DNA from 4 places in the Streptomyces sp. NPDC005496 genome. Region 3 is predicted to be linked to each of the others. Evidence: riboswitches for the same ligand, from Rfam matches in the RefSeq annotation. Region 3 holds a riboswitch; each other region holds the start of a gene.
What was found. A riboswitch is a leader RNA that binds a small molecule or an ion and turns the genes downstream of it on or off. The one in region 3 is predicted to bind cobalamin.
Positions count from the first base shown of each region.

Region 1: another riboswitch for cobalamin. It lies ahead of ACFYQQ_RS26665 (cobalamin biosynthesis protein); the one in region 3 lies ahead of ACFYQQ_RS10205 (ribonucleoside-diphosphate reductase subunit alpha).
Region 2: another riboswitch for cobalamin. It lies ahead of ACFYQQ_RS05465 (prenyltransferase/squalene oxidase repeat-containing protein); the one in region 3 lies ahead of ACFYQQ_RS10205 (ribonucleoside-diphosphate reductase subunit alpha).
Region 4: another riboswitch for cobalamin. It lies ahead of ACFYQQ_RS03735 (HoxN/HupN/NixA family nickel/cobalt transporter); the one in region 3 lies ahead of ACFYQQ_RS10205 (ribonucleoside-diphosphate reductase subunit alpha).

Region 1 covers NZ_JBIAJQ010000009.1:64,593-72,136, forward strand. Annotated here, with positions in the region: gene ACFYQQ_RS26640 (alpha/beta fold hydrolase) at 212-1,339, opposite strand; gene ACFYQQ_RS26645 (class II aldolase/adducin family protein) at 1,525-2,358, opposite strand; gene ACFYQQ_RS26650 (lysozyme) at 2,573-3,313, shown strand; gene ACFYQQ_RS26655 (inorganic phosphate transporter) at 3,482-4,720, shown strand; gene ACFYQQ_RS26660 (hypothetical protein) at 4,733-4,954, shown strand; cobalamin riboswitch at 5,100-5,236, shown strand; gene ACFYQQ_RS26665 (cobalamin biosynthesis protein) at 5,341-6,282, shown strand; gene ACFYQQ_RS26670 (cobyric acid synthase) at 6,279-7,544, shown strand, end outside.
Region 2 covers NZ_JBIAJQ010000002.1:191,533-199,076, reverse strand. Annotated here, with positions in the region: gene ACFYQQ_RS05475 (CbiQ family ECF transporter T component) at 1-559, opposite strand, end outside; gene ACFYQQ_RS05470 (SCO2322 family protein) at 676-1,326, opposite strand; gene ACFYQQ_RS05465 (prenyltransferase/squalene oxidase repeat-containing protein) at 1,323-2,558, opposite strand; cobalamin riboswitch at 2,666-2,799, opposite strand; gene ACFYQQ_RS05460 (PP2C family protein-serine/threonine phosphatase) at 2,978-4,054, opposite strand; gene ACFYQQ_RS05455 (ATP-binding protein) at 4,241-6,340, shown strand; gene ACFYQQ_RS05450 (MBL fold metallo-hydrolase) at 6,369-7,394, opposite strand.
Region 3 covers NZ_JBIAJQ010000003.1:334,383-341,926, forward strand. Annotated here, with positions in the region: gene ACFYQQ_RS10190 (DUF3311 domain-containing protein) at 65-337, shown strand; gene mctP (monocarboxylate uptake permease MctP) at 334-1,944, shown strand; gene ACFYQQ_RS10200 (GNAT family N-acetyltransferase) at 2,027-2,539, shown strand; cobalamin riboswitch at 2,593-2,752, shown strand; gene ACFYQQ_RS10205 (ribonucleoside-diphosphate reductase subunit alpha) at 2,882-5,257, shown strand; gene ACFYQQ_RS10210 (ribonucleotide-diphosphate reductase subunit beta) at 5,257-6,270, shown strand; gene ACFYQQ_RS10215 (hypothetical protein) at 6,183-6,416, opposite strand; gene ACFYQQ_RS10220 (GlxA family transcriptional regulator) at 6,510-7,472, shown strand; gene ACFYQQ_RS10225 (cytochrome P450) at 7,519-7,544, opposite strand, start outside.
Region 4 covers NZ_JBIAJQ010000001.1:821,859-829,402, forward strand. Annotated here, with positions in the region: gene ACFYQQ_RS03720 (ATP-binding protein) at 1-767, opposite strand, end outside; gene ACFYQQ_RS03725 (cell division protein SepF) at 1,341-1,730, opposite strand; gene ACFYQQ_RS03730 (metalloregulator ArsR/SmtB family transcription factor) at 2,085-2,444, opposite strand; cobalamin riboswitch at 2,526-2,765, shown strand; gene ACFYQQ_RS03735 (HoxN/HupN/NixA family nickel/cobalt transporter) at 2,793-3,893, shown strand; gene ACFYQQ_RS03740 (TetR family transcriptional regulator) at 4,149-4,814, shown strand; gene ACFYQQ_RS03745 (zinc ribbon domain-containing protein) at 4,919-5,368, shown strand; gene ACFYQQ_RS03750 (hypothetical protein) at 5,496-6,236, opposite strand; gene ACFYQQ_RS03755 (hypothetical protein) at 6,241-7,544, opposite strand, start outside.

The sequences.
Region 1 (7,544 bases), on a different contig from region 3:
GAGTGCGGGGGCGCTCGGCCGATGGGTGCCGTGGCGCCTGCCGGAGGCGTGCCGAGGGCAGCCTCAGGCGGGGGCTGGGGGGCCGGCGGGCGATACGCGGGGCACCCCAGCCCCCGTCAGTGGACCCCAGGGCGCCCCGCGCGTGAGTGCCGAGGCTCGTCAGGGGTGGCCGGGGTGACCCGGTGGGCGTGGGGCGGCCCGGCTTCGGGGGTCACATCAGGGGGGTGAGGAAGCGGCGGAGGGTCTCCTCGTAGTGGGCCGGGTCGGCGTTCCACATGGCGCCGTGCGGTGCGTGCCGGACGGTGTGCAGGGTGACGAGGTCGGGGCGCAGCGCCGCGAGCCGGCGCGAGGGACCCCAGGGGGCGATCACGTCGTCGGGGCCGTGCACCAGCAGGGTCGGGATGGTGAGCCGCGCCGGGTCCACGACCTCCCGGACGCGGTCGCCGTGCGGGCTGGTGCGCCCCTGGGCGGCGCGCACCGCGAGGGGCAGCAGCGCGGCGGGCGTGCGGCGGGCCGAGGCCAGCGCGCGCAGCGTCGTCTCCCAGCTGAGCACCGGCGAGTCCAGGACGAGTCCGGAGATGCGGTCGCGGAGCGCGGAGTACGCGGCGGCGTGCAGGGCCATGGTGGCGCCGGTGGACCAGCCGTGGAGGACGACCTTCTCGGCGCCGTAGCGCACCGCGTAGCGGATGGCCGCGTCCAGGTCGCGCCACTCGGTCTCGCCGAGGTGGTTCAGCCCGTCCTGCGAGCGGGGTGCGCCGAGGTCGCCCCGGTAGGCGAGGTCGAGCACCGGCAGATGCTGGCGCTGGAGGAACGGCATGACGTTCATCGGGTGTTCGCGGGTGGTGCCGAGGCCGTGCACGGTGATCACCCAGGTGTCGCGCGCGCCGGGCACGAACCACGCGGGCAGGGCGCCGAGCTCGCCGGGCACGTCCACGTCGGCGTGCTCCAGGCCGAGGGCGCCGGCCGGGTCGCCCACGTACACGTTCGGGGTCAGCCAGACCTTGTCGCCGGGTTCCAGGGTGCCGTGCGTGACGCGTTCCAGGCGGCGTACGACCGTGTCCGCGGGGTGCGGGGCACCGTCCAGGACCGGGCCGACGACCGCGTGGGAGCCGTCGCCGCCGAGTCCGTACGTACCGGGGCGCAGTGAGGCCAGGGCGCGGGTGAGGGCGATCTGGCCCGCGGCCGTGGAGTGCACGGTGAGGCGGGGTTCGGTGGGCAGGGGGCGGCCCGGTGGCGCCTTCAGCGCGGCATCGCTGGCGTACCGGCCGGCGGCTACGGAGGCCGCGCCTGCGGCGAGGGCAACGGTGACGGCGGCGGCCGTCGCTTTGACAGTGCGCACCGCTCCAGTCTCCCGGGGGAGCCCGCTGTCGGCCAGCGGGCGGGTCCTCGGCGTTTTCGTCGGCCGGGGCCGCCGGCCGGATCTCGCGGGTGATCGCCCCGGGGTGCGGGCGCCCGCTCCGGGACCCCCCGTGAGGCCGCGGTGAGGTGGCCTCGGGGGAACTCTCGGTGCCGTCGGGAGGGACGTCAGCCCTGCCGCGGGTCCCGGTCCTCCTCGCGCGGCCGGCCGTAGTCGGCCAGCCGCCGGGTCGCCTCGGCCAGCTGGGCGGGGGTCAGGAGGGACGGGGCGAGGCCGGGGACGGAGGACGCGGTGAGCCAGACACGGCACATCCACTCCAGCTGGGCCGTGCGGTCGTAGGCCTGGTCGAGGGTGGCGCCGTGGGCAACGGTGCCGTGGTTGCGCAGGAGGCAGGCCGAGCGGCCGGCGAGGGCCCGGAGCATGTTCTCGGCCAGTTCCTCGGTGCCGTACGTCGCGTACGGGGCGACGCGGACCGGGCCGCCGAGGGCGCCGGACATGTAGTGGATCAGCGGTAGCTCGTGCACGAGCGTCGAGACGGCCGTGGCGTGGACGGCGTGGGTGTGCACGACGGCGCGCGCGTCGGTGGTGCGGTAGACGGCGAGATGCATCGGCAGTTCGCTCGTCGGCGGGAGCGCGCCGCGCACCCGGCGGCCGTCGAGGGCGACGGCGACGAGGTCCGCGGGTGTCAGCCGGTCGTACGGCACGCCCGAGGGGGTGACCAGGACGGTGTCCCCCACGCGCACCGAGACGTTGCCCGACGTGCCGACGACCAGCCCGTCGGCCACGGTGCGGCGGGCCGTCGCCACGAGCTCGTCCCAGGCCGCCGCGAGCCGCTCCCCCGCGTCCTCGGCGTGCCGCACCCCAAGGTCCCCCGCGACCGGGTCCGTCGCGTGCACCCCGGTGGGGCCTCCCGGGGTCGGCGCCGTCCGGTCTCCCCCGTCGCCCCGGGTCCCGTCCCGCCCCGACCGGTCGTCCCGTGGGTCCCGCCGCTGTTCGACCATGCCGCGATCCTGCCAGGACGGGCGCCCACCCGCGGCTGCCGACGGCACGGGTGTCCGCGCCGAACCCGCGCGGCCCGACGAGCAGTTGACCAACCACATCACCCACTGTCACCCCACGGACACGGATGGTCAAAGTGCCGCCGGTTTTCCAGTAGCCTCTGGGGGATTTGTCGTGGCGTGTCGTCATTCCGTCGCCATTTCCATGGGGGAGAGCATGGCCCGTGAGCACCACCCGTCCCGCCGCCGGGTCCGCGCGATCGCGGTCGCCGTGGCGGCGCTCGTGGCAGGCGGGGCCGCACTGGCCGGGGCGCCGGTGTCGGCGGCGGGCAAGCCGCGGGGACACGACGTCTCCTCGCACCAGAAGAACGTCGACTGGCCGGCCGCGAAGGCCGAGGGGGCCCGGTTCGTCTACGTGAAGGCGACCGAGTCGACCGGCTACCGGAACCCGTATTTCGGCCGCCAGTACGACGGCTCGCGCGCCGCGGGCCTCCTGCGCGGCGCGTACCACTTCGCCCTGCCGGACCGGTCGTCGGGTGGCGCGCAGGCGGCGTTCTTCGTACGCAACGGAGGCGCCTGGCGTCCGGACGGCTGGACGCTGCCGCCCGCGCTCGACATCGAGTACAACCCGTACGGGAGGAAGTGCTACGGCCTGGGCAGGGCCGCGATGGTGAGGTGGATCCGGGCGTTCAGCGACGGCGTCGAGCGGGCTACGGGCCGCCGGCCGGTGATCTACACGACGACGCACTGGTGGAACGACTGCACCGGCGCCAGCTCCGCCTTCGCCGCGGACCACGCGCTGTGGATCGCGCGTTACGACTCGGCGGACGCGGGGCCGCTGCCCGCGGGGTGGACGTACTGGACGTTCTGGCAGTACGACAACGGCGGCCGGCTGCCGGGTGACCAGAATCTCTTCAACGGGTCCCTGCGCGGACTGCGGACCTTCGCGAGGGGCTAGCGGAGCCCCATATTCCGCCTCTCTGCGGCCCTCGCACGCGCCAGTCGCACACAAGCGGAAGGGCGGCACGCCGATCGGGTCACCGCTCCGCCCGCCCCAGTTCATCTTCCGTTCACCCAGGTTGCCTACGTTCCACTTGCCACTGACGTCCAACAGAAGCCTGGGTAAATGGAACACATCACGCTTCTCCTCGGGATCGTGATCGTTACCGCTCTCGTGTTCGATTTCACGAACGGTTTCCACGACACTGCCAACGCGATGGCGACGACCATCTCGACCGGCGCTCTGAAGCCCAAGACGGCGGTGGCGATGTCCGCCGCGCTGAATCTCGTCGGCGCCTTCCTCTCCGTGGAGGTCGCCAAGACGATCTCCGGCGGCATCATCAACGAAGAGGGCATCCGCACCGAGGTCATATTCGCGGCGCTCGTCGGCGCCATCCTGTGGAATCTGCTGACCTGGCTCCTGGGTCTGCCCTCCAGCTCCTCCCACGCACTCTTCGGCGGCCTCATCGGCGCCGCGGTCATGTCGGCCGGCTGGTCGTCGGTGAACGGCTCGACCGTCGTCACCAAGGTGCTCATCCCCGCGGTCGCCGCGCCCGTCGTGGCCGGACTCGCCGCGATGCTCGCCACGCGACTGACGTACAAGATCGGCAGCCGCGCCGACGAGAAGGCGACCGCCAAGGGCTACCGCGCCGGCCAGATCGCCTCCGCGGGCCTGGTCTCGCTGGCCCACGGCACGAACGACGCGCAGAAGACGATGGGCATCATCACCCTCGCCCTGGTCACCGGCGGCGTGCTCGCGCCGGGCTCCAACCCTCCCACCTGGGTCATCGTCTCGGCCGGTATGGCCATCGCGCTCGGCACCTACCTCGGCGGCTGGCGCATCATCCGCACCATGGGCAAGGGCCTCACCGACCTCGCGCCGCCGCAGGGCTTCGCCGCCCAGACCAGCGCCGCCACGGTCATCCTGGCCTCCTCGCACCTGGGCTTCTCGCTCTCCACCACCCAGTCCTGCTCCGGCGCGGTCATGGGCTCCGGCCTCGGCCGCAAGGGCGGCGTCGTCCGCTGGTCGACCGCGACCCGCATGTTCATCGCCTGGGGCCTGACCCTGCCCGCCGCGGGGCTCGTCGGCGCCGGCGCCGAGTTCCTCACCCAGCAGGGCACCTGGGGCATCATCGCCACGGGCACGCTGCTCGTGGCCGGTGCCGGGGTCATCTGGACGCTCTCGCGCCGCCAGCCCGTCACCATGGACAACGTCAACGAGACCGACGCCGAGCCCGCGGGTGTCGTCACCACCGCGATCGCCGCGGTCACCCCGCCGCCGGCCGGCCCGGTCAGCCTGACGGCCACCATCCCGGCCCCGGACTCCGGTCCCTCCACCGAGCCCACCCGCCCGGCCACGGTCTAAGGAACGAACAGCATGCACATCGACTGGGCAGCCCTCGGCTCCGTGTTCGGAGTCAGCCTCGTGGTCACCGTGGCCCTCGTCGGCCTCTTCACCCTCGGCATCGTCGGCCTCACCAAGCGGGAGTCCGCCGGCGCGCAGGGCGGATCCGCCGCCCTCGCGGTCACCACCGCGTACGCCTGCTTCGCCGCCTGCGCGGCGGCGGTGGGGTACGGGATCTATCTGATCGTCGCCTGACGACCGGACAGAACCGGCGAAAGCCGAACAACGCGGCATCACTTCACGTGGGGTGCGGGACGGATCACCGTCCCGCACCCCACGTGCGTGTGGGCCTTCGCACACTCTCCCTCCGCAGGTCAACAGCAAGTTGACGGCTGTTCTGAGCCCGTGGTGGACTGCCGGAGCCAAGTACGGCGACTGGAGAGGAAGCCGGTGTGAATCCGGCGCGGTCCCGCCACTGTCACCGGGGAAGGAAGTCCCCCGGGAGCCAGGAACTCTCCCCGCCGGTCTCTTCGAACCAGGGCGCGGACACCCTGAGTGAGGACATATCGCCATGCGCGGCTGCCCGTTGCGGGTCTTGTTGAGTACGAGGGTTCTACTTCACCCCACGGCGGGCTGACGCCGTGCGTGCCGATCGCGTCTTCGCGTACGGCGCCACCGCCGGCCTCCTCGGCGACCTGCTCCTCGGCGATCCCCGCCGCGGGCACCCGGTCGCCGCTTTCGGACGGGCCGCGGGCGCCGTGGAACGGGTGCTGTGGCGGGACCACCGCGGGTGGGGCGCGCTGCACACCGCCGTCTGCGTGGGCGGCGCCGCCGGGCTCGCCGCGCTGGCGAGCCGTGCCGTACGCCCCTCCCCCGCCGCCTCCGTCGCGCTGACCGCCGCCGCCACCTGGGCCGTCGTCGGCGGTACCTCCCTCGGCCGTGAGGCCCGCGCCGTGGGCCGCGCGCTGGAAGCCGGGGACGTCGACGCCGCCCGTGAGCGGCTGCCGCACCTGTGCGGGCGGGACCCGCAGGCGCTGGACGCCGACGGGATCGCCCGGGCCGTGGTCGAGTCCGTCGCCGAGAACACCTCCGACGCCGTGGTGGGAGCCGTCGTCTGGGGCGCCGTCGCCGGGGTGCCCGGACTGGTCGCCTTCCGGGCCGTGAACACCCTGGACGCCATGGTCGGCCACAAGTCGGCCCGCCACCGCCGCTACGGCTGGGCCTCCGCGCGGCTCGACGACGTCGCCGGCTGGCCGGGTGCCCGGCTCACCGCCGTCCTCGCGGCCGTCGCGGGCGACGACCCGCGCGGCGCGGTCCGCGCCTGGCGCGCCGACGCCGGCCGCCACCCGAGCCCCAACGCCGGTCCCGTGGAGGCCTCGTTCGCGGGGGCGCTGGGCGTGCGGCTCGGCGGGACCCTCTCCTACGGCGGCAGGGTCGAGCACCGGCCCGTGCTGAACGGGAGCGGCCGAGCCGTCGGGGTGCACGACATCGAACGGGCCGTACGCCTGTCGCGCCGGGTGAGCCGGCTCGCGCTGGGCGTCTGCGTCGCGGGACGACTGCTGTCGAAGGGAGCGAGGCCGTGAGCGGCGGGCTGCTGGTCGCCGGAACCACCTCCGACGCGGGCAAGAGCGTCGTGACCGCCGGGATCTGCCGGTGGCTGGTGCGGCAGGGCGTGAAGGTGGCGCCCTTCAAGGCGCAGAACATGTCCCTCAACTCCTTCGTCACGCGCGAGGGTGCGGAGATCGGGCGGGCGCAGGCCATGCAGGCGCAGGCCGCCCGCGTCGAGCCGACCGCGCTGATGAACCCCGTGCTGCTCAAGCCGGGCAGCGACCGCAGCAGCCAGGTCGTGCTGATGGGGAAGCCGGTCGGCGAGATGAGCGCGCGCGGCTACCACGGGGGCCGCCAGGAGGCGCTGCTCGGGACCGTGCTGGAGTGCCTGGCCGAGTTGCGGGGCACGTATGACGCGGTGATCTGTGAGGGGGCCGGCAGTCCTGCCGAGATCAATCTGCGGCGCACCGACATCGTGAACATGGGCATCGCCCGCAACGCGCGCCTGCCCGTCCTGGTGGTCGGGGACATCGACCGGGGCGGCGTCTTCGCGTCCTTCTTCGGCACGGTCGCGCTGCTCAGCCGCGAGGACCAGGAGCTCGTCGCCGGGTTCCTGGTCAACAAGTTCCGCGGGGACGTCTCGCTGCTGGAGCCGGGCCTGGAGATGCTGCACGGGCTCACCGGCCGGCCCTCGTACGGCGTCCTGCCGTTCCGGCACGGCCTCGGCATCGACGAGGAGGACGGACTTCGGGTGTCCCTGCGCGGGAGCGTCCGGGAGTCCGTCGTGGCGCCGCCGGTCGGCGAGGACGTGCTGCGGGTCGCCGTCTGCGTGGTGCCGCTGATGTCCAACTTCACGGACGTCGACGCCCTCGCCGCCGAACCGGGCGTCGTCGTGCGGTTCGTGGACCGGGCGGAGGAACTGGCCGACGCGGACCTGGTCGTCGTACCGGGCACCCGTGGCACGGTGAACGCCCTGCGGTGGCTGCGGGAGCGCGGCCTCGCGGACGCGATCGCGCGCAGGGCCGCCGAGGGGCGGCCCGTCCTCGGGATCTGCGGCGGCTTCCAGGCCCTGGGCGAGCACATCGAGGACGACGTCGAGTCGCGGGCGGGCCACGTCGAGGGGCTCGGACTGCTGCCCGTGCGGGTGCGGTTCGCGCGGGAGAAGACGCTCACGCGGCCCGTCGGCGAGGCGCTCGGCGAGCACGTCGAGGGCTACGAGATCCACCACGGGGTCGCCGAGGTCACCGGCGGCGAACCCTTCCTGGACGGCTGCCGGGTCGGCGCCGTCTGGGGCACG
Region 2 (7,544 bases), on a different contig from region 3:
CCCGCAGCCGCTGGACGTCCGTGATCAGGTTCTGCGCGTACGTCAGCGCGACGACCACGGCGACGCCCGCCTCGTAGAGCGCGCCCGGCAGCGACTTGAGCAGCCGGGCCGGGTTCGCGAGGGCGTTCGCCGCGCCCACGCAGGACAGCAGCGTGGCCAGTTTGAGGCCGTCGTACAGCGCGAAGACCAGTCCCTCGGCGGTGACGTCGCCGCCGATGCGCACGCCCTCGGCCCAGTCCGGCAGGGGGACCTCGGGGAGCGCGACCAGGACCCGCTCGCCGGGGATGGGCGAGCCGAGGAACACGGCGAACACCAGGCGCACGGCCAGCACGGCGAGGGCCAGCTTCATGAACGCGCCGTAGGAGCGGGCCCAGGGCGCGTCGGTGCGGCGGACGGCCACGACATAGCCGGCCACGCCGACGAGCAGGCCGAGCAGGAGGGGGTTGGTGGTGCGGGAGGCGGCGGTGCCCAGGCCCAGGGCCCAGATCCACCAGGCGCCCGGGTGGAGGGCGTTGCCGCGGTTCGCCTCCACGGTGAAGGGGCGGCGGCGCCGGGGCACGGAGCCGGGGAAGCGCTCACCGGGCTCGCGGCGGGGCCCGCCCCCTCCCGGGGGACGGCGGTCCTCGGCCGGGGCGGGACGGTGGTTCTCGTCCGTCGTCACAGGTGCCACCTCGCTCAGTGCCGGCGGCGCCGGGCCTGCCATATCGCGGCCGCCCCCAGCGCCGCCACCGCCGCGAGGCCCGCGAGCAGGCCGGCCGAGGGGCCGGAGCCCCCCGAACCGGACTCGGACGCGGACCGCGGCCGTGCCGAGGAGTCGGGGTCGCCGGCCGCGACCTGTTCGCCGCAGCCCGTCCGCGGGTAGCCCGCGATGGCGCACAGCAGCGCGTTGGTGTCGTAGCGCAGCGGCTTGGCGACGGCGGCGAGCGCGTCGGCCGTCGTCGCGTCGGTGCCGACGCGCGCGCAGGCCGTGCGGGCGCGCGGCGGCGTCTGCCCGGACGGCGCGTCCGCGGCCGTACCGAAGTCCAGGACGAGCGCGATCCGCTTCCTGCCGTCGCGGGCGGGCGTCCCGCCGCAGACGGCGTCGAAGTCCGGCTTCGTACGCGGTTTCGTGGCGCGCGAGGAGTCCTCGCTCACGGCGAACCGGAAGCCCTGCACGTCGCCGTCGGAGGGCCGCGCGGTCGACGGGCCCTGCGTGGCGTACGTCCAGGAGCCGCCGCTCAGGTCCCAGAACGACCAGTAGCGGTAGCCGACGGCCTGGGCCTGCCCGGCCCCGCCGAGCACCAGGAGCAGCACGGCGAGGACGGCGGCGGCACCGCGCCGGGTCACGGCTGGCGCTTCCTGTTGCGGCCGCTGATCAGGAAGCCGACGCCGATACCGGCGACCAGGCCGACACCGACGATCCACCACACGCCGAGGCCGCCTTCCTCGTCGCCGTCCTTCTTCTTCTCGCCCGGGGCGTCCGTCTGGCCGGCGGACTGGGGCGCGGGGCCGGTCGCGGCGAGCCGCGCCACGAGGTCGGTACCGCCGAAGTCGCGCGGGTCGGTGCCGGTGGCGTGCGCCGCGAAGATCAGCTGGGCGTACGCGGCGGGACCGGACTTCGCGGCCCACGCGCCTGAGTTCTTCTCCAGCCAGGCCAGCGGCTTCTTCGTGTCCTCGGTCCGGCCCGCGGCGGCGAGCGCGACGACCGCGTCCGCGGTGTTGCCGTGGTCGGGCTGGTCCTTCGCGCCGGGCATCGCCGACGTGAGGTGCGAGGTGCCGCGCAGGGCGCCGGCGAGGTGGGCCGCGCCGTTGCGGGCCGCGTCCCCGGGCGTGAGCTTCTTCGGGTCCGCGCAGTCGGCGCCGTCCGCCGCCTTGCCGGCCTTCGCCGCGAACCCCTTGCCGAGGGCGCCGAGCACGCCGGCCGCCGTCGCGTCCTCGTTGGCCGCGAGGGCGCCCTTCTTGTCGGGCTGGTAGGCGAAGGCGCCGCCACCGTCCTCGTCGCACGGGACGGACAGCTTCAGCAGGGCGTCGTACGGGGACCTGCCGTCCTTGGCGGTGTCGCCGGGCGCGGTGCCCGAGGCGGCCAGGGCGCCGATCACCACGGACGTCGAGTTCGCGTCGCTGGCCCCGCCCGCGGCGAAGCCCCAGCCGCCGTCCTTGTTCTGGACGGACTTCAGCCAGGCCACGGCCTTGTCCCTCTCCGCGTCGTGACCGCCGAGCGCGGCGAGCGCCTGCACGGCGGCGGCCGTGCTGTTGGTGTCCACCATCGTCTTGGCGCCGCACTTCGCGGACGCGTCGGCGCGGTACGGGGCGAAGGCGCCGTTCGCGCACTGCTGACCGGTCAGCCAGTCGACGGCCTTCACGGCGGGCTTCACCCCGGTGGTGTGCTGGGCCAGCAGCGTGAGCGACTGCCGCCAGACCCCGTCGTAGGTGGGGTCGGCGGAGCCGTAGAGGCCGGAGGGGAGCGCCTGGGACGGTGAGGCGGACGGGGACGAGTCGTCGGCGAGGGCGGCGGATGCGGCCGCCGTACCGATCACGGCGGTGACGGCGAGTACCGCGGCGCTGCGGCGAACAATCATGACTCTCCCTGCGGGGAGCCGGGCAGCACCGGGCACGCTGGAGTACCGGGTGGCTCCGGCCCCGTATCCCTCGACGGTGCCGGCCAGCGGCGGGCTGCCGATGGCGCGAGCCGGTCACGTCCCGCGCGAGGCGATCCGGCTCACCGTCCGGCGGACGGTTCACGGTTGCGGGTCAGCGCCGGAATTGCACCGGCTTCCCCCCGTACGGGTGTGATGACGACGCGCTCACTCTACCGGCCCGTAGCCAGGCGCCCGTGGGCCGCCCGTGCGGACCCCGTGGGCGGGGCCGGCACGGGCGGCCCGGAAGGTCGCGGCCGACGGCGACGACGGGGAGACCGCCCGGTTCCGGCCGGAGGCGGACGCGGCGAACCGGACCCCGGTGGCCTGACGCCGGGACGCGCGGCACGGCGCGCGCCGGGTCAGGGCGTGCGTGCGGGGACCGTCGACTCCAGCGGTTGGCACAGGACCAGGGCGAGGTCGTCGTCGGGCGCACCCCCGGTGTGCGTGGTCAGCCGGGTGTAGAGCGCGTGCAGGGCGTCGTCGGGCAGGGGCTCGCGCAGGGCGAGCGCGGCCTCGCCGAGCAGCGGGAAGGCGTTGCCGTCCGGGTCGCGGGCCTCGGTCAGGCCGTCGGTGTAGAGGAGGAGCCGGTCGCCGGGCTGGAGCCGTACGCGGTACTGACGCGTCTCGGGCGCCAGCCCCAACGGCGTGCTGGGCACCCCGGATTCGAGCAGCTCGACGCGGTCGCCGGAGCGCAGCGGCGCCGGATGGCCGCAGTTGACCAGCCGCACCTCGCCGGGCGCGAACTCGGCGAACACCGCGGTGACGAAGTCCTCGGGGCCCAGTTCCGGGGCGAGCCGGGCGTCGAGGCCCTCCGCCAGCACCGTCAGGTCCGGTGCGGTGTAAGCGAGTTCACGGAATCCGGTGATGGTGTCGGCCGTCAGCCTGAGGGCGTCCAGGCCGTGCCCGCGCACGTCACCGACGAGGACCCGCAGTCCGTACCGCGTCATCGCGACGTCGTACAGGTCCCCGCCGACCGTCGACTCCAGGGCGGCGCAGTGGTAGCGGGTGCAGACCTGCGTCCCGTCCAGGTTCTTCGAGATGGGCCGCAGGATCGCCTCCTGGGTGACCCGGGCCACCTCGCGGGCCTGGACCAGCATCCGGTCCAGGAGTTCGCGCTGCCGGGCCGCGTACACGGTCAGGGCGCAGCCGAGCACGAGTCCGCTCCAGCGCACGGTCAGCTCCAGGGGCGGCACCTCCTCGGCGAGGCCCATGACCAGTCCCAGGGCCGCCGAGCAGCAGCAGACCAGCAGGGTGGACCGCGGTCCGAGCCGGACGCAGGCCGTCAGCGGGGCGATGAGCAGCATCGTGATCAGGGAGGGGACCTGGTCGAAGAGCAGGTCGGGGACCGCGATCAGCAGGCAGACGGCCAGCGGCGCGGCCGGCAGGCGCGGGCTCCTCTCACGTGCGTCCGTGCGGCCCGCGTCCCTGGCGGTCATCCATTGCCCCTGCTCCCTCGCGGTCATCCTCCGACGATCTCCGACTATCGCCCGTCACCCTCCGACCAACAGGGGGTTGATCGCATCTCTTCGGAATGTGCCGGGAAGTGGCGGCACATCAGGGCTTTGTGTCCGAGTTCGGTGAGCCGTGCGCGGTGTGGGACTGCTCTCGTCACACTGTGCCGTGTGTCCCAGCCATCGAACGGTGACCGACCGGGCAACCTCCCGCCCGAGACCCGCAGCTTCGTCGGCAGGCGTGCCGAACTCCAGTGGCTCGACCGGGCGTTGGACCCCGGAGTGGACGCCGGACGGCTGGTGAGCGTCGTCGGGACCGGCGGGGTGGGCAAGACCCGGCTCGCCCTGCGGGCCGCGGGCCGCGCCGCCCCGGACGCGTACCCGGACGGCGTCTGGCTGGTCGAGCTGTCCCCGCTGCACACCGCGGGACTGGTCGGCCTCGCCGTGGTGGAGGCGCTGCGCCTCGCCGACCGGTCGACGGCACCGGTCACCGACGTGCTCGCGCAATGGGCCCGTGACAAACGGCTGTTGCTCGTCCTGGACTCCTGCGAGCACGTCCTCGCGGACTGCGCCGCCCTCGCCGGGACCCTGCTGTCCGCCCTGCCCGGACTGCGCGTCCTCGTCACCAGCCGCGAACCCCTCGGCCTGCCCGGCGAGCGGGTGCTGCGCCTGGAGCCGCTGCCGGTGAAGGACGACGCCGTGGAACTCTTCGCCGACCGCGCGGCCGCGGCCGACCCCGCCTTCGTCCTGGACGACCTCAGCCGCGCCGCCGCCACCGCCGTCTGCCGCCGCCTCGACGGCATCCCCCTCGCCATCGAACTGGCCGCCGCCCGCCTCGCCGACCTCTCCGTCGAGGAACTGCACGGCCGGCTCGTCGAACGCCGCCCGCCCTCCCGGCTGGACCTGTCCACCCCGACCGGGGACGCGGGCCCGCCGCGCCACCGGACGCTGCGCACGGCCATCGGCTGGAGCCACGAACTGTGCGCGCCCCAGGAGCGGTTGCTGTGGGCCCGGCTCTCGGTCTTCGCGGGCGGCTTCCGCGCGACGGCCGCCGAGGACGTGTGCGCGGGCGGACCGCTGCCCGCGGGACGGGTCGGCGCGCTGCTGGACCGGCTCGTCGAGCAGTCCATCGTGGTGCGCCACCGCACCGACCCGGCCCGCTTCCGGCTCCTGGACACCGTCCGGGAGTTCGGCGCCGACTGGCTCCGCGCGCTCGGCGAGGAGCCCGCGGTACGGCGGCGGCACCGCGACCACTACCGGGCGCTGGCCCGCCGCGGCTGCGCCGAGTGGAACACCGGACGCCAGGTCCCGTGGTGCGAGCGCGTCCTCGACGAGCACGCCGACCTGCGCACCGCCCTGGACTGCGCGCTCGCCGAACCCGACGGCCGGACCCTGGAGATGGCCGCCGACGTCGGCTTCCTCTGGCGCCACTGCGGCCATCTGCGCGACGCCCAGCACTGCCTGGACCAGGCGCTCGCCGCCGACCGGGCCGCCGGCCACCCCGCCGCCGGCCCCGTCCGCGTCCGCGCCCTGTGGACCCGCGGCGCCGTGGCCCTCCTCCAGGGCGACCTTGAGGAGGCGGCCGGCTGGGCGGCGCGGTGCGCGGACCTGGCCCGGGAAGAGGGTGACCCGGTGGCCGTGGTCGCCGCCGCCTATGTGACCGGCGGGCAACTCGCCCTGAGCGGTCGGCTCCGCGAGGCGGTCGAGGTGCTCTCCGCGGCGGACCGGCTCCCCGTCCGGGCGGACGGGCTCGGCGCCGCCCAGCTCCAGGTCCGCCTCGCGCTGTCCTTCGCCCATCTGCTGGGCGGCGGCTACGACGACGCCCGCTCGGTCGCCCAGGAGGTGCGCGCCGCCTCGGTGACGCACGGCGAGAGCTGGGCCGGGGCGTTCGCGGACTGTTTCCTGGCCCAGACCGACCTGGCGCGCGGCGACGTCGACGCGGCCGTCCGCAACGCCCGCACCGCGCTCGCCGGGCACGCCCGCCTGCACAACACCGTCGGCGCGGCCATGTCCCTGGACGCGCTGGCCGCCGCCCTCGTCGCGGCCGGCGACGGGGAACGCGCGGCCCGCCTCCTCGGCGTCGGCGCGCGGGTCTGGGAGCTGACCGGACGTGCCCACATGGACTCGCCCGACCTCAGGGCGACCCGCCGCGCCCACGAGGCCCGGATCCGCGGCGAGATCGGCGACACGGCCTACGAGCGGGCGTACGGGGAGGGACGCGCCATGCCGTACGCCCGGGGCCTGGCCTACGCGACGGCCGGGACGCGCTGACCGCCGCCGGGCCGTCCCCGCCCGGCGGTCAGACGGCCACGTACGTCACGGGATCGCTCCCCGGTACCGTCTCCGCCCGGCCCAGTTTCACCAGCCGCCGGACGTGGGCCTCGGCCTCCGACACCGCGATGTTCCGGGAGGCGTACGGGATGCGGTCCCAGGGGCGGTTCCACTCCATGCGCTCGGCCAGCTGCCAGGCGGTGAGCGGGACGCGGAGCAGCGCGAGGAGCCCGGTGAGCCGCTCCTCGTGGTGGCCGAGCAGCGCCCGTACGCGCTCGGAGGCGTCGGTGAAGGCGTACTGGTGGGCGGGGAGCACCTCGGCGGGGCCGAGCCGGCCGACCCGCTCCAGGGAGTCGAGGTAGTCGCCGAGCGGATCGGTGACGGTGGCGTCGTCCGGGTCCTCGTACAGTCCGATGTGCGGGGTGATCTCCGGCAGCAGGTGGTCGCCGGAGAAGAGGCGTCCGCGGCCCGGGAGCCGTGCCGGGTGGTCCTCCTCCAGGTGCAGGCAGACGTGGCCCGGGGTGTGGCCGGGCGTCCAGATCGCGCGCAGCCGGCGTCCGGGGAGGTCGAGCAGGTCGCCGGGGACGATCTCGCGGTCGGGGAGCGCGGGGGAGAGGCCGGGCAGCGCCCGGGGGCGGGCGGTGCGCAGCGGCGCCACGTGCTCCTCGGGCGCGCCCGCCGCCGCGAGCTTGTCCGCCATGTACGTGAACCACAGCTCGGGCCGGTACTCGCGCATCCGCCGGACGACCGAGGTGTCCGCCGCGTGCATCGCGATCCAGGCGCCGGACGCCTCGCGCACGGCGCCGGACAGACCGTGGTGGTCGGGGTGGTGGTGGGTGACGACCACGCCGTGGATCTCTGCGACGGAGGTGCCGCAGGCGGCGAGCCCGGCGGCCAGGACGTCGAGGGAGGCGGGGTCGTCCCAGCCCGTGTCGATCAGGACGGGCCCGCGGTCGGTGTCCACGACGTACACCAGCGTGTGGCCGAGGGGGTTGTCCGGGATGGGCACCCTGATCGACCGTACGCCCCCGCCGTGATCGGTCACCTGCGCCATGGGCTTCCACCAATCGCCGTGTTCCCGTCACTATAACTAGAACCAGTTCCAATGGGAGCCCAAGTCGACCGCCCCGTCGCCGCTTTCGCCCCGGGAGTCCCACGGCCACGTGCGTTCCGTGGACTCCGCGGACCGGAACTGGTATCAGTT
Region 3 (7,544 bases):
TGACACCGTCGCCTACATTGCCTGCGCATTACACAGGTGATCAGCGAGGGGACGGAGCCGCGGAATGTCAGATGTGCCCGAAGTCAAGCCACCGGTGGTGACACCGGTCCGCGTGGTCATTGCCGTCTGCCTCGTCGCGCCGTTCGTGGCGATGCTGTGGGTCGGCTCCTACGCGAAGACCGACCCGACGTTCATCGGAATCCCGTTCTTCTACTGGTACCAGATGCTGTGGGTGCTCATCTCCACGCTGCTCACGATGACCGCGTACCAGCTCTGGCAGCGTGACCAGCGTGACCAGCGCGCCCGCGCGACGAAGGACGGGGGTGCGTCGAAGTGAACGACGGCGTGAACGGAGTCGCCCTCGGCGTCTTCATCTTCTTCTTCCTGGCCGTCACGGTCATGGGCTTCCTGGCCGCGCGCTGGCGCAAGGCCGAGAACGAGCACAGCCTCGACGAATGGGGCCTGGGCGGACGGTCGTTCGGCACCTGGGTCACCTGGTTCCTGCTCGGCGGCGACCTCTACACGGCGTACACGTTCGTCGCCGTCCCCGCGGCGATCTACGCGGCGGGCGCGGCCGGCTTCTTCGCGGTGCCGTACACCATCCTCGTCTACCCGCTGATCTTCACCTTCCTGCCGCGGCTGTGGTCGGTCTCGCACAAGCACGGCTATGTGACGACCTCCGACTTCGTGCGCGGGCGCTTCGGCTCCAAGGGGCTGTCGCTCGCGGTCGCCGTCACCGGCATCCTCGCCACGATGCCGTACATCGCCCTGCAACTCGTCGGCATCCAGGCGGTGCTGGACGTGATGGGCGTCGGCGGCGGCGAGAACACCAACTGGTTCGTGAAGGACCTGCCGCTGCTCATCGCGTTCGGCGTGCTGGCCGCCTACACCTACTCCTCGGGGCTGCGGGCGCCCGCCCTGATCGCGTTCGTGAAGGACACCCTGATCTACATCGTGATCGCGGTGGCCATCATCTACATCCCGATCAAGCTGGGCGGGTTCGACGAGATCTTCAAGGCGGCGGGCGAGAAGTACACGGCCGCCGGCGCGGGCGGGGTCGTGCCCGCCGAGGCCGGGCAGTGGACGTACGCCACCCTCGCGCTCGGCTCGGCGCTCGCCCTGTTCATGTACCCGCACTCGATCACGGCGACGCTGTCCAGCCGCAGCCGTGACGTGATCCGGCGCAACACCACGATCCTGCCGCTGTACTCCCTCATGCTGGGCCTGCTCGCCCTGCTCGGGTTCATGGCGATCGCGGCCGGGGTGAAGGTGCAGAACGGGCAGCTGGCGATCCCGCAGCTGTTCGAGAACATGTTCCCGGACTGGTTCGCGGGCGTGGCCTTCGCGGCCATCGGCATCGGCGCGCTGGTGCCGGCGGCGATCATGTCGATCGCGGCGGCGAACCTCTTCACCCGCAACATCTACAAGGACTTCATCAAGCCGGACGCGACGCCGCAGCAGGAGACCAAGGTCTCCAAGCTGGTCTCGCTGCTGGTGAAGGTGGGCGCGCTGGCCTTCGTCCTCACCATGGACAAGACGGTCGCGATCAACTTCCAGCTGCTGGGCGGCATCTGGATCCTCCAGACCTTCCCGGCGCTGGTCGGCGGCCTGTTCACCCGCTGGTTCCACCGCTGGGCGCTGCTCGCCGGCTGGGCCGTCGGCATGGTCTACGGCACCTTCGCCGCGTACGGGGTCGCCTCCCCGACGCAGCGGCACTTCGGCGGCAGTTCGAAGGAGATTCCCGGCATCGGGGAGATCGGCTACATCGGGCTGACGGCCTTCGTGCTGAACCTGGCGGTCACGGTCGTGCTCACCTTCGTCCTGCGTGCCGTGAAGGCTCCCGACGGCCTGGACGAGACGTCGCCGGAGGACTACACGGCGGACGCCGGGGACCCGGGCGTCCAGGTGGAGCTGCCGCCGGCCACGGCGGGCACCTCGCACTGAAGTCCCTCTCGTACACACCATGTCGGGCCGCCGGAGGAAAACCGGCGGCCCGACGTCGTTCCCGTCCGGCAGACTCACCCGCATGGACATCATCGTCAGGCGGGCGCTGCCCGGGGAGTACGGGACGCTCGGGGAGATCACCGCACAGGCGTATCTCGGTGACGGTCTGCTCGACTTCGGGGAGGGCGACGGCTACCTGGTGCACCTGCGGGACGTCGCGCGGCGCGCCGCCGCGGCCGAGGTCCTGGTCGCCGTGGACCGGGACGCCACCGTGCTCGGCGGGGTGACGTACGTGCCGTCGGCCGGCAACGCCATGGCCGAGCTGGCCCGTCCCGGCGAGGCCGAGATCCGCATGCTGGCGGTCGCCCCGCAGGCGCGCGGAAGAGGAGCGGGCGAGGCCCTGGTGCGCGCCTGCGTCGACCGCGCGCGGGCCACGGAGGGCTGCGTCCGCGTCGTGCTGTCGACCCAGCGGACCATGCGCGCCGCGCACCGGATCTACGAGCGGCTCGGCTTCGTCCGGACCCCCGAGCGCGACTGGAATCCCGTCCCGGAGCTCGACGACATCCTGCTGCTGACCTACGAACTGACGCTCTGACAGCTGCGTCCACCGCGGCCGACTGACACCCTCCGGAGCCGACACGACACAACATGTGGGGGTGCGTCGACGGCCCGGCACAAGATGTATGCTCATGCTCGCTGTCGCCGCAGGGGAATCCGGTGCGAATCCGGAACTGTCCCGCAACGGTGTACTTGTGCGTGTTCGCGCACACGGTCAGTCCGAGGACCTGCCGACAGTGCGCCCGGCCCGTCCGGTCCGGGTGCCCAGACGTCCGGGCCTCGTGGAGTGGGCCGGTGGACGCACGCGTACCCGTGCCGGGGTGACGTGTGCCCCGCTGCCCTCCCTCCAGGCCCCGTGCCGAGCGAGGGAGAGCCCCACGTGACCATCGCGCCAGCCGATCCGGCCGCAGCGACACCGTCCGCGACAGCGGCGGAGACGGACGGTCCCGGTGCCGCGTTGCTGCGGACCCTGACCGACCTCACCGCAGACCTCCCCGGCGCCGACCCCGGCCGGGTCGCCGCCGCCGCCCTGCGCGGCCGGTCCGCGCGGGCGGACGGGGCGGAGCTGCGCGAGCTGGCCACCGAGGCCGCGGCGGGACTCATCTCCGAGGACCCCGTCTACTCGCGCCTCGCCGCCCGGCTGCTGACGATCGGCATCGCCGCCGAGGCCGCCTCCCAGGGCGTCACCTCCTTCTCCGCCTCGGTCGCCGTCGGCCACCGGGAGGGGCTGATCGCGGACCGCACCGCCGAGTTCGTCCGCCTGCACGCGGAGCGCCTGGACGCGCTCGTGGACACCGCCGGGGACGACCGCTTCGGCTACTTCGGCCTGCGCACGCTGCACAGCCGCTACCTCCTGCGGCACCCGATCACCCGGCAGGTGATCGAGACCCCGCAGCACTTCATGCTGCGCGTCGCCGCCGGCCTCGCCGAGGACGACACCCCGCGCGCCGTCGACGAAGTGGCCGCGCTCTACGGCCTGATGAGCCGGCTCGAGTACCTGCCGTCCTCCCCCACGCTCTTCAACTCCGGTACGCGGCACCCCCAGATGTCGTCCTGCTACCTCCTCGACTCGCCCCTGGACGAGCTGGACTCCCTCTACGACCGCTACCACCAGGTGGCCCGCCTCTCCAAGCACGCCGGCGGCATCGGCCTGTCCTACTCCCGCATCCGCTCCCGGGGTTCGCTGATCCGCGGCACGAACGGGCACTCCAACGGCATCGTCCCGTTCCTGAAGACCCTGGACGCCTCGGTCGCCGCCGTGAACCAGGGCGGCCGGCGCAAGGGCGCGGCGGCGGTGTACCTGGAGACCTGGCACTCCGACATCGAGGAGTTCCTGGAGCTGCGCGACAACACCGGCGAGGACGCCCGCCGTACGCACAACCTGAACCTCGCCCACTGGATCCCGGACGAGTTCATGCGCCGGGTCGACGCGAACGGCGTCTGGTCGCTGTTCTCACCGTCCGACGTGCCCGAGCTGGTCGACCTGTGGGGCGAGGAGTTCGACGCCGCGTACCGCGCGGCCGAGGAGGCCGGGCTCGCGCGGAAGACGATCCCGGCCCGGGACCTGTACGGCCGGATGATGCGCACGCTGGCGCAGACCGGCAACGGCTGGATGACCTTCAAGGACGCCGCCAACCGCACCGCCAACCAGACGGCGGAGCCCGGGCACACCGTGCACTCCTCGAACCTGTGCACCGAGATCCTGGAGGTCACGGACGACGGGGAGACCGCGGTCTGCAACCTGGGCTCGGTCAACCTCGGGGCGTTCGTGGTGGACGGGGACATCGACTGGGAGCGGCTGGACGAGACCGTCCACACCGCGGTGACGTTCCTCGACCGGGTCGTGGACATCAACTTCTACCCGACCGAGCAGGCGGGCCGCTCCAACGCCCGCTGGCGCCCGGTGGGCCTCGGCGCGATGGGCCTCCAGGACGTCTTCTTCAAGCTGCGGCTGCCCTTCGACTCCCCGGAGGCGAAGCGGCTCTCCACCCGGATCGCCGAGCGCGTCATGCTGGCCGCCTACGAGGCGTCCGCGGACCTCGCCGAGCGCAACGGCCCGCTGCCCGCCTGGGAGAAGACCCGCACCGCCCGCGGTGTGCTGCACCCCGACCACTACGCGACCGAGCCGGCCTGGCCGGAGCGGTGGGCGGCCCTGCGCGAGCGGATCGCGGCCGTCGGCATGCGCAACTCGCTGCTGCTCGCCATCGCGCCGACCGCGACGATCGCCTCCATCGCCGGCGTGTACGAGTGCATCGAGCCGCAGGTGTCCAACCTGTTCAAGCGCGAGACGCTGTCCGGCGAGTTCCTCCAGGTCAACTCCTACCTGGTGGACGAGCTCAAGCGGCTCGGCGTGTGGGACGCGCAGACCCGGGAGGCGCTGCGCGAGTCGAACGGCTCGGTGCAGGGCTTCACCTGGGTGCCGCAGGAGGTGCGGGACCTGTACCGCACGGCCTGGGAGATCCCGCAGCGCGCGCTGATCGACATGGCCGCCGCCCGGACCCCGTACCTGGACCAGGCGCAGTCGCTGAACCTGTTCCTGGAGACGCCGACCATCGGCAAGCTCTCCTCGATGTACGCGTACGCCTGGAAGTCGGGCCTGAAGACGACGTACTACCTGCGCTCGCGTCCCGCGACCCGCATCGCCCGCGCCGCCCGGGCGCAGACCCCCGTCCCCGTGCAGGCGGCCCCGAACGCCGACGCCGACGCCGTCGCCTGCTCCCTTGAGAACCCCGAGTCCTGCGAGGCCTGCCAGTGATGTCCAGCGAGACCAAGAACCTGCTCGACCCGGGCTTCGAGCTGACGCTCCGCCCGATGCGCTACCCGGACTTCTACGAGCGCTACCGGGACGCGATCAAGAACACCTGGACCGTCGAGGAGGTCGACCTCCACTCGGACGTCGCCGACCTGGCGAAGCTGTCACAGGGCGAGCAGCACATGATCGGCCGGCTCGTCGCGTTCTTCGCGACCGGCGACTCGATCGTCGCGAACAACCTGGTGCTGACGCTCTACAAGCACATCAACTCCCCGGAGGCGCGGCTGTACCTGTCGCGCCAGCTGTTCGAGGAGGCCGTGCACGTCCAGTTCTATCTGACGCTGCTCGACACCTATCTGCCGGACCCGGAGGACCGCGCGGCGGCCTTCGACGCGGTCGAGAACATCCCGTCCATCCGGGAGAAGGCCGAGTTCTGCTTCCGCTGGATGGACTCGGTGGAGAAGCTGGACCGGCTGGAGTCGAAGTCCGACCGCCGCCGCTTCCTGCTGAACCTGATCTGCTTCGCGGCGTGCATCGAGGGGCTGTTCTTCTACGGCGCCTTCGCGTACGTCTACTGGTTCCGCAGCCGGGGTCTCCTGCACGGCCTGGCGACCGGCACCAACTGGGTGTTCCGCGACGAGACGATGCACATGTCGTTCGCGTTCGAGGTGGTCGACACGGTCCGCAAGGAGGAGCCCGACCTCTTCGACGAGCGGCTGGAGGAGCAGGTGACCGCCATGCTGCGGGAGGCCGTCGAGGCCGAGCTGCAGTTCGCGCGCGACCTGTGCGGTGACGGCCTCCCGGGGATGAACACGGACTCCATGCGGCAGTACCTGGAGTGCGTCGCCGACCAGCGCCTGACGCGCCTCGGCTTCGCCCCGGTGTACGGCTCGGAGAACCCGTTCTCCTTCATGGAGCTCCAGGGTGTTCAGGAGCTGACCAACTTCTTCGAGCGCCGTCCCTCGGCGTACCAGGTCGCGGTGGAGGGCTCGGTCGGCTTCGACGAGGACTTCTGAGCCGGGCGGGCGCTCCCCCGGGCGGCCCTGAGCTCGCGGTCGACGCGCCACTCGTGGCGCAGGCCGATCAGTGAGGGCAGGGCCAGGACCAGGAAGAGCGCGAGGACGGTGAGCAGGGCGACGGTGGTGTTCACGAGTGTCTCCATGAACACCACTGTCGCGCCGATCGCGCCCCGGGGTCAGTGGCAGTACTGCCGTAGACCCTCGAATTACTGCCACGTTCCAGGCACACTGGCGGCATGCTGAAAAACGTGGCCGTGGTCCTGCTGGACGGGGTGCACCCCTTCGAACTCGGCGTCGTCTGCGAGGTGTTCGGACTCGACCGCAGCGACGAGGGGCTCCCCGTGTACGACTTCGCCGTCGCCTCGGCGGGGCCGCGCACCCTGGGCACGCACGCGGGGTTCACGCTGACGGCCGAGCACGGCCTGGAGCGGCTGGAGGAGGCCGACCTCGTCGTGGTGCCGGCCGGCGACTCCTACGCCGACCGCGCGTACCCCGAGGAGTTGCTCGACGCGCTGCGCCGCACCGTCGAGCGGGGCGCCCGGGTGCTCAGCGTGTGCTCCGGTGTCTTCGTGCTGGGCGCGGCCGGGCTGCTGGACGGTCGGCGCTGCGCCGTGCACTGGCACCACGCGGACGCGCTGGCCCGGCAGTTCCCGCGGGCGGTCGTCGAGCCGGACGTGCTCTACGTCGACGAGGGCCCGGTGATCACCTCGGCGGGCACCGCCGCCGGCATCGACGCCTGCCTGCACCTCCTGCGCAAGGAGCACGGGCCCGAGGTCGCCAACGCCGTCGCCCGCCGCATGGTCGTGCCCCCGCACCGGGACGGCGGGCAGGCCCAGTACATCGAGCGGCCGCTGCCCCGTTCGCAGTGCGACACCGTCGGCGAGGTGCTCGTCTGGATGGAGCGCCACCTGGACCAGGAGGTGACGGTCGAGCAGCTCGCGGCCCGCGCCCACATGTCCCCGCGCACCTTCGCGCGCCGCTTCCAGCAGGAGACCGGCACCACGCCGTACCGCTGGCTGCTGCGCCAACGCGTGCTGCTGGCACAGGAGTTGCTGGAGGTCACGGACGAGACGATGGACGCGATCGCCGGCCGGACCGGCTTCGGCAACGCGGCCGCGCTGCGCCACCAGTTCATGCGCAGCCTCGGGACGACGCCGGGCGCCTACCGCCGCGCGTTCCGGGGTCCGCGGGCCGCCTGAGGCGCGGGGTGCGACCTCCCCCGAGGGCGCACCCCGCGGACCCGGCTCAGCGCGGCTCGGCCCTCAGCACCA
Region 4 (7,544 bases), on a different contig from region 3:
TCGCAGCCGGGCAGCAGGCGCCCGCCGCCGACCGGCACGGGTGCGCGCATGTACGGCGGGCGCGGGTCACAGGGGAAGACGGAGCGCAGCGCGATCACCATCTGCTCGGCGGCGGCGAGCACTTGGCGCTGCCCGTCGGTCTTGCCCGCGACGCGCAGGGGCAGCAGGGCGGTGCCGAGGCGGTCGTCGGGGAGTGGGCCCCGGGTCACGGGGGACGAGCCCGCCGTGTGCCAGGCGGCCTGGACGACCGGGCGGCTGGGGTCCCGCAGCGCCGTCTCCAGCAGGACGAGTCCGCCCGCGGTCAACCGTTCGCCCACGATGCGCAGTTCGGGTTCGGCCTGTACGGCGAGGTCGAGCCGGACCGGCCCTTCGGGGCCGTCGGCCGTACAGCCGATACGGAAGCCGCGCCGACGTTGGGCGTCCGGGCGGGCCCCCTCGGGTACGCAGGCGGCCGGGTCGGGGAACACCTCGCACAGCTCGGCCCCGCCACCGAGCCGCGCCAGCGCCTCGTACGCCCGTAACGCACTGGACTTGCCGCTGCCGCTGGGGCCCGCGAAGAGGGTCAGCCGTCCCAGCGTGAAGTCGGCGGCGCGGTGCCCGGCGAAGGCGGAGAGCCGCAGGTGGGTGACGCTCGGCCGTTCCGGCCGGGCCGGCTGAGGACTCGGCGCGGCGGAACCCGCCTCGGCGGCACCTGCCGGTACGGCCTGGCGCGGCTCACACTGCTCGTGGGACTCGCGCGGTTCACGCGCGTCACGCGGCTGATCCAACTGACGCAGCTCGCGCGACCGATCCGACTCACGTTCGTCGAGACCCGCGGACCCAACCCCCAGCGGCCCGGTCCGGCCGGCCACCCCGTTTCCCCGTACGGGCATCCCCGCACCCGCCGGTCGCGCCCCTGCCCCCGCCGCTCGCGGTTCGGGGACCCGCTCCTGCGCGGCCGGCTCGACCGGCACCTCCCGCCCGGTCGGCTTCGGGGCGCCGAACCGGCCCGGACGCCCCGCGGCATCCACGCGGTACCCGACGGGAGAAAGGGACTCACCGGGTCCATCGGGCTCAACGCACTGAACCGGCCGAACCGGTCGGCCAGATGAAGTGGACGGAACGGATGGAACAACCCGAAGGGACTGAACCGAACGAACGGGCTGAACAGGCTGAAGGGGAGGCAAAGGCGGCACGGTCATATCCGGACGGTAGGACTCCGCCGGGAGGCGAACCGTTCCACCCGGGCGACCTTCCTTCGTTCGAGGGATCACGCCCGTTGATCACGCGGCCCCGGCTACCGTCCGGCCGCCCCTCGTCAGGTCACCCGCGAGTGCCCGACCGCGCCGGGAACGTCCACGTCACAGCCCCGGAACCCCGACCCCCTCCATCAACCCCTGCACCTCGGTGCCCGGCGGTGTCAGCAGGAACACGTTGCGGTCGACCCGGTGCATCCCGCTCGCCAGGCCGAAGACGACGCCCGTGCTGAAGTCCAGCACCCGCTTGGCGACATCGGTCTCGGCGCCCGTCAGGTCGAGCAGGACGGGGATGCCCGCCATGAGTGTCTCGGCGACCTCGCGGGCGTCCGCGAACACATTGACCCGCAGCACGACGAAGCGCCGCCTGGTCTCGGTCGCGGCCTCGGGTATCGCCCGGTGACCGACGGCGGAAGGCCAGGCGTCCCGGCCGCGCAACGGAACGACCTGGGCGAGCCCTTCCCACTGTTCATCGGTGACGTCGTGGCTGTTCACTGGCCATCCCCGCCCTGGCTCGCCATGGTTGTCTGCACCGGGCAATTCTTACGCATGGTCACCCGTTCGGCCGAACAGCGACACGGTACGCGACGGTTCTCCTTGCCGGAGAAGGGCTCTGAACGGCCGGGAGACAGCGGACCGGGCCGCCGAACTGCCGTAACTGCCGGTAACAACCGGGCGGTCGGACCTACGGGCGGTCGGGCTACCGAGCCGTCGAGCCGTCGGTCTCTCGGACTGTCGAGCCGTCGGTCTCTCGGACTGTCGAGCCGTCGGTCTCTCGGACTGTCGAGCCGTCGGTCTCTCGGACTGTCGAGCCGTCGGGCTCGGACTGTCGGGGCTGTCGTGCCGGATTCAGGCGAGGCCCGTGCCGCAGTGTTCCAGCAGCGCGGCGGTCGGGGCGTCGACGAGCCGGTAGCGCACGACGCGGCCCTGCCTCTCGCCGACGACGACCTCCGCCGTACGCAGCAGCCGCAACGCCTGCGACACGGCCGGGTCGTTCATGCCCGTGGCGACGGCGAGGTCGGAGACGGCCAGGGGCCCGGCCCGGTGCAGCGCCAGCAGGAGAGCGAGCCGGCCAGGGTCGGCGAGCAGCGAGAAGCGGTCGGCCCACGCGCGTACCGCCGTGGGTTCGCCGATGGCGGCCACGGCGTCGCAGACCCGGTGGCCGTCGATGGTGCGCCGGCCGGCACGGTCGGCGGGGACGAGATGCATGGCGGCATTCTTCCAGGAGGCGCCGTGTGATCTTGGATACCTGCGCAACTGTGCAGGCTTGCAGCCGTTCACGGGCGGCACCTAAGGTTGGCGCGTCGTGGTGTTCGGGAAGACCGGTGACAGCCTTTCAGGGGCTCAGTCCGGAGCGGCCCTCGCCACTGTGATCGGGGAGTTCTCGTCCCGTGCCGCCCCAGGGCGGCGCCACTGGCCGGACGGCCGGGAAGGCAGGGGCGGGCGCGTCGACCCTCCACCACGCTCGGCTTCGGCTCGCGCGGGAGGTACCCGCAAGCCAGGAGACCGGCCACGGCATCTCACGAAGTGATCCACGAGGTGCTGGAGCGTGACCGCATGACCCTGCCCACCGGGCCCACGGGCCCCACCGTCTTCCAGTGGCGGCGCGAGGACACCGTCCGGACCGCCGGTCTGCTGGCGGTGATCGCCGCACTGCACGTCGTCGCGTTCGGTGTGCTGTTCCTGCTGGTCGTTCCGGCGCACTACGAGGTCGGCTCCAAGGCCTTCGGCATCGGGCTCGGCGTCACGGCGTACACCCTGGGCATGCGGCACGCCTTCGACGCCGACCACATAGCGGCCATCGACAACACCACGCGCAAGCTGATGGCGGACGGCAAGAGGCCGGTGTCCGTGGGGTTCTGGTTCGCGCTCGGTCACTCCAGCGTGGTGGTCGTCCTGGCCGCGCTGATCGCGGGCGGCACCCAGCTCGCCGGACGCATCATGAACGAGGGCTCGCGCACGCACCAGGTGCTGGGCGTCATGGGTACGACCGTCTCCGGCATGTTCCTGTACCTCATCGCGGCGCTCAACCTCGTTGCCCTGATGGGCATTCTGCGGGTCTTCCGGGCGATGCGGGAGGGGACGTACGACGAGCGGCAGCTCGAAGAGCACCTGGATTCACGGGGGTTCATGAACCGGATCCTCGGCCGTTTCACCAAGTCCATCAGCCGTCCCGGGCAGATGTTCCCGCTGGGCTTCCTGTTCGGCCTCGGCTTCGACACCGCGACCGAGGTGACGCTGATGGTGATGGCGGGCAGCGGGGCGGCGGCCGGGCTGCCCTGGTACGCGATCCTGTGCCTGCCGCTGCTGTTCGCGGCGGGCATGAGCCTCTTCGACACGCTGGACGGCACGTTCATGAACTTCGCCTACCAGTGGGCCTTCTCGAACCCCGTGCGCAAGGTGTTCTACAACCTCACCATCACGGGGCTGTCGATCGCGGTCGCGTTCCTGATCGGCACCATCGAGCTGGTCGGCGTCCTGCACGACAAGCTCGACCTGCGGGACGCGGTCACCGGCTGGATCGCGGAGCTAGACCTCGACAACGTGGGCTTCATCATCGTCGGCCTCTTCGTGATCGTCTGGGCCGCCGCGCTCGCGTACTGGCGCCTTGCCAGGGTCGAGCAGCGCTGGGCGGTCCGCCCGGCCGACGGCGGCTGAGACGGGGCCGCGAGCCTCAGCGCCGGGGGGCGGGCGACAGTGGCGGGCGCCGGAGCGCAGGGGGCCGGGCGAGCGTGGCGGGCGCCGGAGCCCTATTGGCACGGGGCCGACTCCGCACCCGGAACACGCATGACACTCAGTCCCCTCCCCACCAGGCACTGAGTGTCACCTCGATGCCGCCGATGCTAGTTTCGCCGCATGAGCGAGACATCCCCCGGGGGTCCGTCGGCCGGCGCGGGGGCGCCGAAGCCGCCGATGCGCGACGCCCTGGTCGCGGCCGCGTTCCGGCTGTTCCTGGAGCGGGGGTACGAGCAGACGACGGTCGACGACATCGTCGCGCTGGCCGGGGTGGGCCGACGGTCGTTCTTCCGGTACTTCCCGTCGAAGGAGGACGTGGTCTTCCCGGACCACGAACGCTGTCTCGCGGAGATGACCGAGTTCCTGGAGTCCGGCCCGCCGCAGGACGACCCCGTCGCGCGCGTCTGCGACGCGGCCCGGCTCGTCCTGCGGATGTACGCGGAGAACCCGACGTTCTCCGTGCAGCGTTACCGGCTGACCAAGCGGGTGCCCGGGCTGCGGGCGTACGAGCTCTCCGTGGTGTGGCGCTACGAGCGTGCCCTAGCCGACCACCTGCGGACCCGTCTCACCGACCGGCGTGACGGCACCCTGCACGCCGACGTGATCGCCGCCGCCGTGGTCGCGGCCCACAACAACGCCCTGCGTTCCTGGCTGCGCGCGGACGGCGAGGGGGACGCCGACGCCTTCGTGGACCGGGCCCTGGACTACGTGCGGCGGACGTTCGGCACGGAGGGCCCGGTGGCGCGTACGGAGGAGGGCGAGGACGTGGTGGTCCTGGTGGCCCGGCGCGGGGTCCCCATGTGGCGGGTCGTCAAGGAGATCGAGTCCGTCTGGACCGATTGAGGGTACGCAGTGCCTTTACGACTGGCACTGAGTGCCATACTCTGTGGCGCGTGCACGGCGATCCGAGCACATCAGATTCCGGCCGAGCGCAGGGAGATGACATCGTGTTCCACCCGGGAATCGGGATCGCGGCGGACGTGCTGGACGCCGACGTCCCTGAGAGCAACGCCACCGTCCCCGTCGAGAGCGGCGCCCCCGCCTGGGCCGGCAAGTCGAGCGAGGAACGCCTCGCCTTCCAGCGCTGTCGCTGGTGCGGGACCACCATGTTCCACCGGCTGCTGTGTCCGGTCTGCGCGTCGAGCGACCTGCGCACCGAACGCAGCCAGGGCACCGGCATCGTGCGCCGCACCACCGTGGTCCGCCGCAACACCCCGGCCGCGCGCAACGTCTCCCTGATCGAGATGGCGGAGGGTTTCACCGTCCGCGGCCGCGTGAAGGGGCCGTTCATCGCCATCCACCCGGGCGGCCGCGTCCGGCTCACCGTCGCCGAGGACCCGGTCCGCGGCGAGCCGGTCTTCGAACTCTGCGACGACCCGTACGGCCTGCGCCCCTGACGGCCCTCACCCCGGGCCGACGGGGGCCTTGTCACGCTCACCGGCGAAGACAATAGGCTCCTACGGCGTCCGTGCACCCCGCCCCCGTCACAGGAACGGGGCGGGCCCGGGACAGTACCGGGCCGGATCACTGCGTATGACGCGGCTCCACGGGATCCAGCACCGCCCGAGCAGGAAGCCCGCCGTCTTTTTCGCAGCGCAACTCCTCGGCCATGGCGAGCGAGACGGAGTGGGCCACGGTGGCGTAGGCCTCCTTCAATGCCCTGGTGTCACCTTCGGGCTCCTGCGGCATCCCCCAGCGCTGGACGCCGATGAGGACGTGACCCGACCTCGACGCGTCGGACAACCTGGGGCTCCGGCATGCGAATTGGACGTACGCCATGTCCGCCGCGGCCAGGGCGTCCTCTCCCATCTTCAGCACGGTGAACTTCGGGGCCGGCGGTTCGTCCGTCGGAGGGCCGTCGACCAGCTTCCACGTGATCCTGAGCACGAAGTCCGGCGTGCCGATGGGCAGATGGACGCGGCACACGTCTTTGGTCACGGTGGGGACCGGGAACTCCTCGACAAGGTCCGCTGCGGCCTGTGCGACGGTGTACTCCTTCGCCGACGCCTCGAACCGCGACGACCCCGTGATCACCTTCAGCGCCCGAGACGCCTCGGCGGACACAGCCTTGCCACCGCACAGCCGTGTCCCCCCAACCACCTTGTAGTCCTTCGGAGTTTTCGGAGTTCCCTCCGCATCTCCGTCCCCTCCACAACCGGAGGCGCCGAGAAGCAACGAGCCGGCCACGACCGTGACGAGGAGTCCCCCGCGTACCGACCTACGACTGATCACTGTCCGTATCCTTCCGTACTCTCGGCCGTCCACGGACTCAGCCGGTCTCCGGGTCGTTGCCCTGCTGGTTCTCCCGGTCGTTGCCGAGCCCGTAACCGATCACCGTCGACTCACGCAGATCCTGCCCGACCGTGTTTCTGGCGTCGTCCAGGCCGTGACGTCGCAGGAAGTCCTCCATCGGCGCCTCCGCCATGCTCTCCCCCGCGGAGTAGATCTTCGTCTTCTCCGCGCGGGTGAGTTCCTCCGTCTTCTCCTTGTGCTCATCGACCGAGTTGTCGGAGATGTCACCGACCATCTGCCCGATGACCTGTTCGGCAGCACCACTGGCGGTGTCGGTCGCCAGCGGGATGAGCACCGCGGCCGTGCCCACGGCCGCGGTCGCGGGCAGGAAGGCGACGCCCGCCGCGATGCCCGCCGTGGCCCCGAACTCGATCCAGCCCGACCGCTTGGCGACCGCCTTCTCGTAGTCCTCGTGGGTCTTGAGGTTCGTCGCCTCCACCTGGTCGGCACGGGACTGGTCGAGCATGCCCTGCACCTCGGCGCCCACACGCACGGTCGCCCTGGCCCTGGCAGCGACCTCGTCGTCGATCTTTCCGTCCGGGCCCACTGTCCCCTCCAGCACGCTGCGGGTGTAGACCTGCTCCGCGGTCGAGACCGTCGCGTAGGCGTCCGGGTGCTGGCCGAGGGTGCTGAGGAAGCCCCGGACGACGCTCCGCCCGTTCCTGTCCACCGTGTCAGCGAAGTCGAGGTGCCCGTCCGGGTTCTTGCCCGGCGCGAACACGCTGTCCGGATCGTTCTTGGCCAACGCCCAGTTGACGTCGTCGATGTAGCCGGCGCCCATGACGCCCAGGCTGTCGGCCATCGCCTCCTGGTGCTCCTTGAGGAGACCCGGGTCCGCGGCGTACTTCTCCATGACCTGCTGCATGACCGCGGCGTTGTCCTCGTCCCGGACCACGCCGGCGTCCGGGTGCCCCGCGGGGTAGCCGAGAGTCGCTGCCTCCAAGGCGTGGCCGAGGGCATCGGGCATCTGATCGAGCGCCGCCTTGAGCTCCTTCTCGCCGGAGGAGTTGGCGTCGCCGAAGGACTCCCACTCCTCGTTGCCGAAGAAGTCGAGGTAGTTGTCGATCGCCTCGCCGTCCTTGTTCTTTCCCAGGTCGGCCGTGGCACCGTGATCGACCGTGCCGTCCTCGTTGTACGCGGTCGGCGGGTCGGCGAAGAACCTCTTCGCCGCTTCCGGACTGTTGCCGAGCGCTTCCAGCATGGCGGTGGCCGGGTCGTAGCCGGCCCCGTTCACACCGGAGGGGTTGAACGGGTTCTTGAACGAACTGTTCACCACCTTGT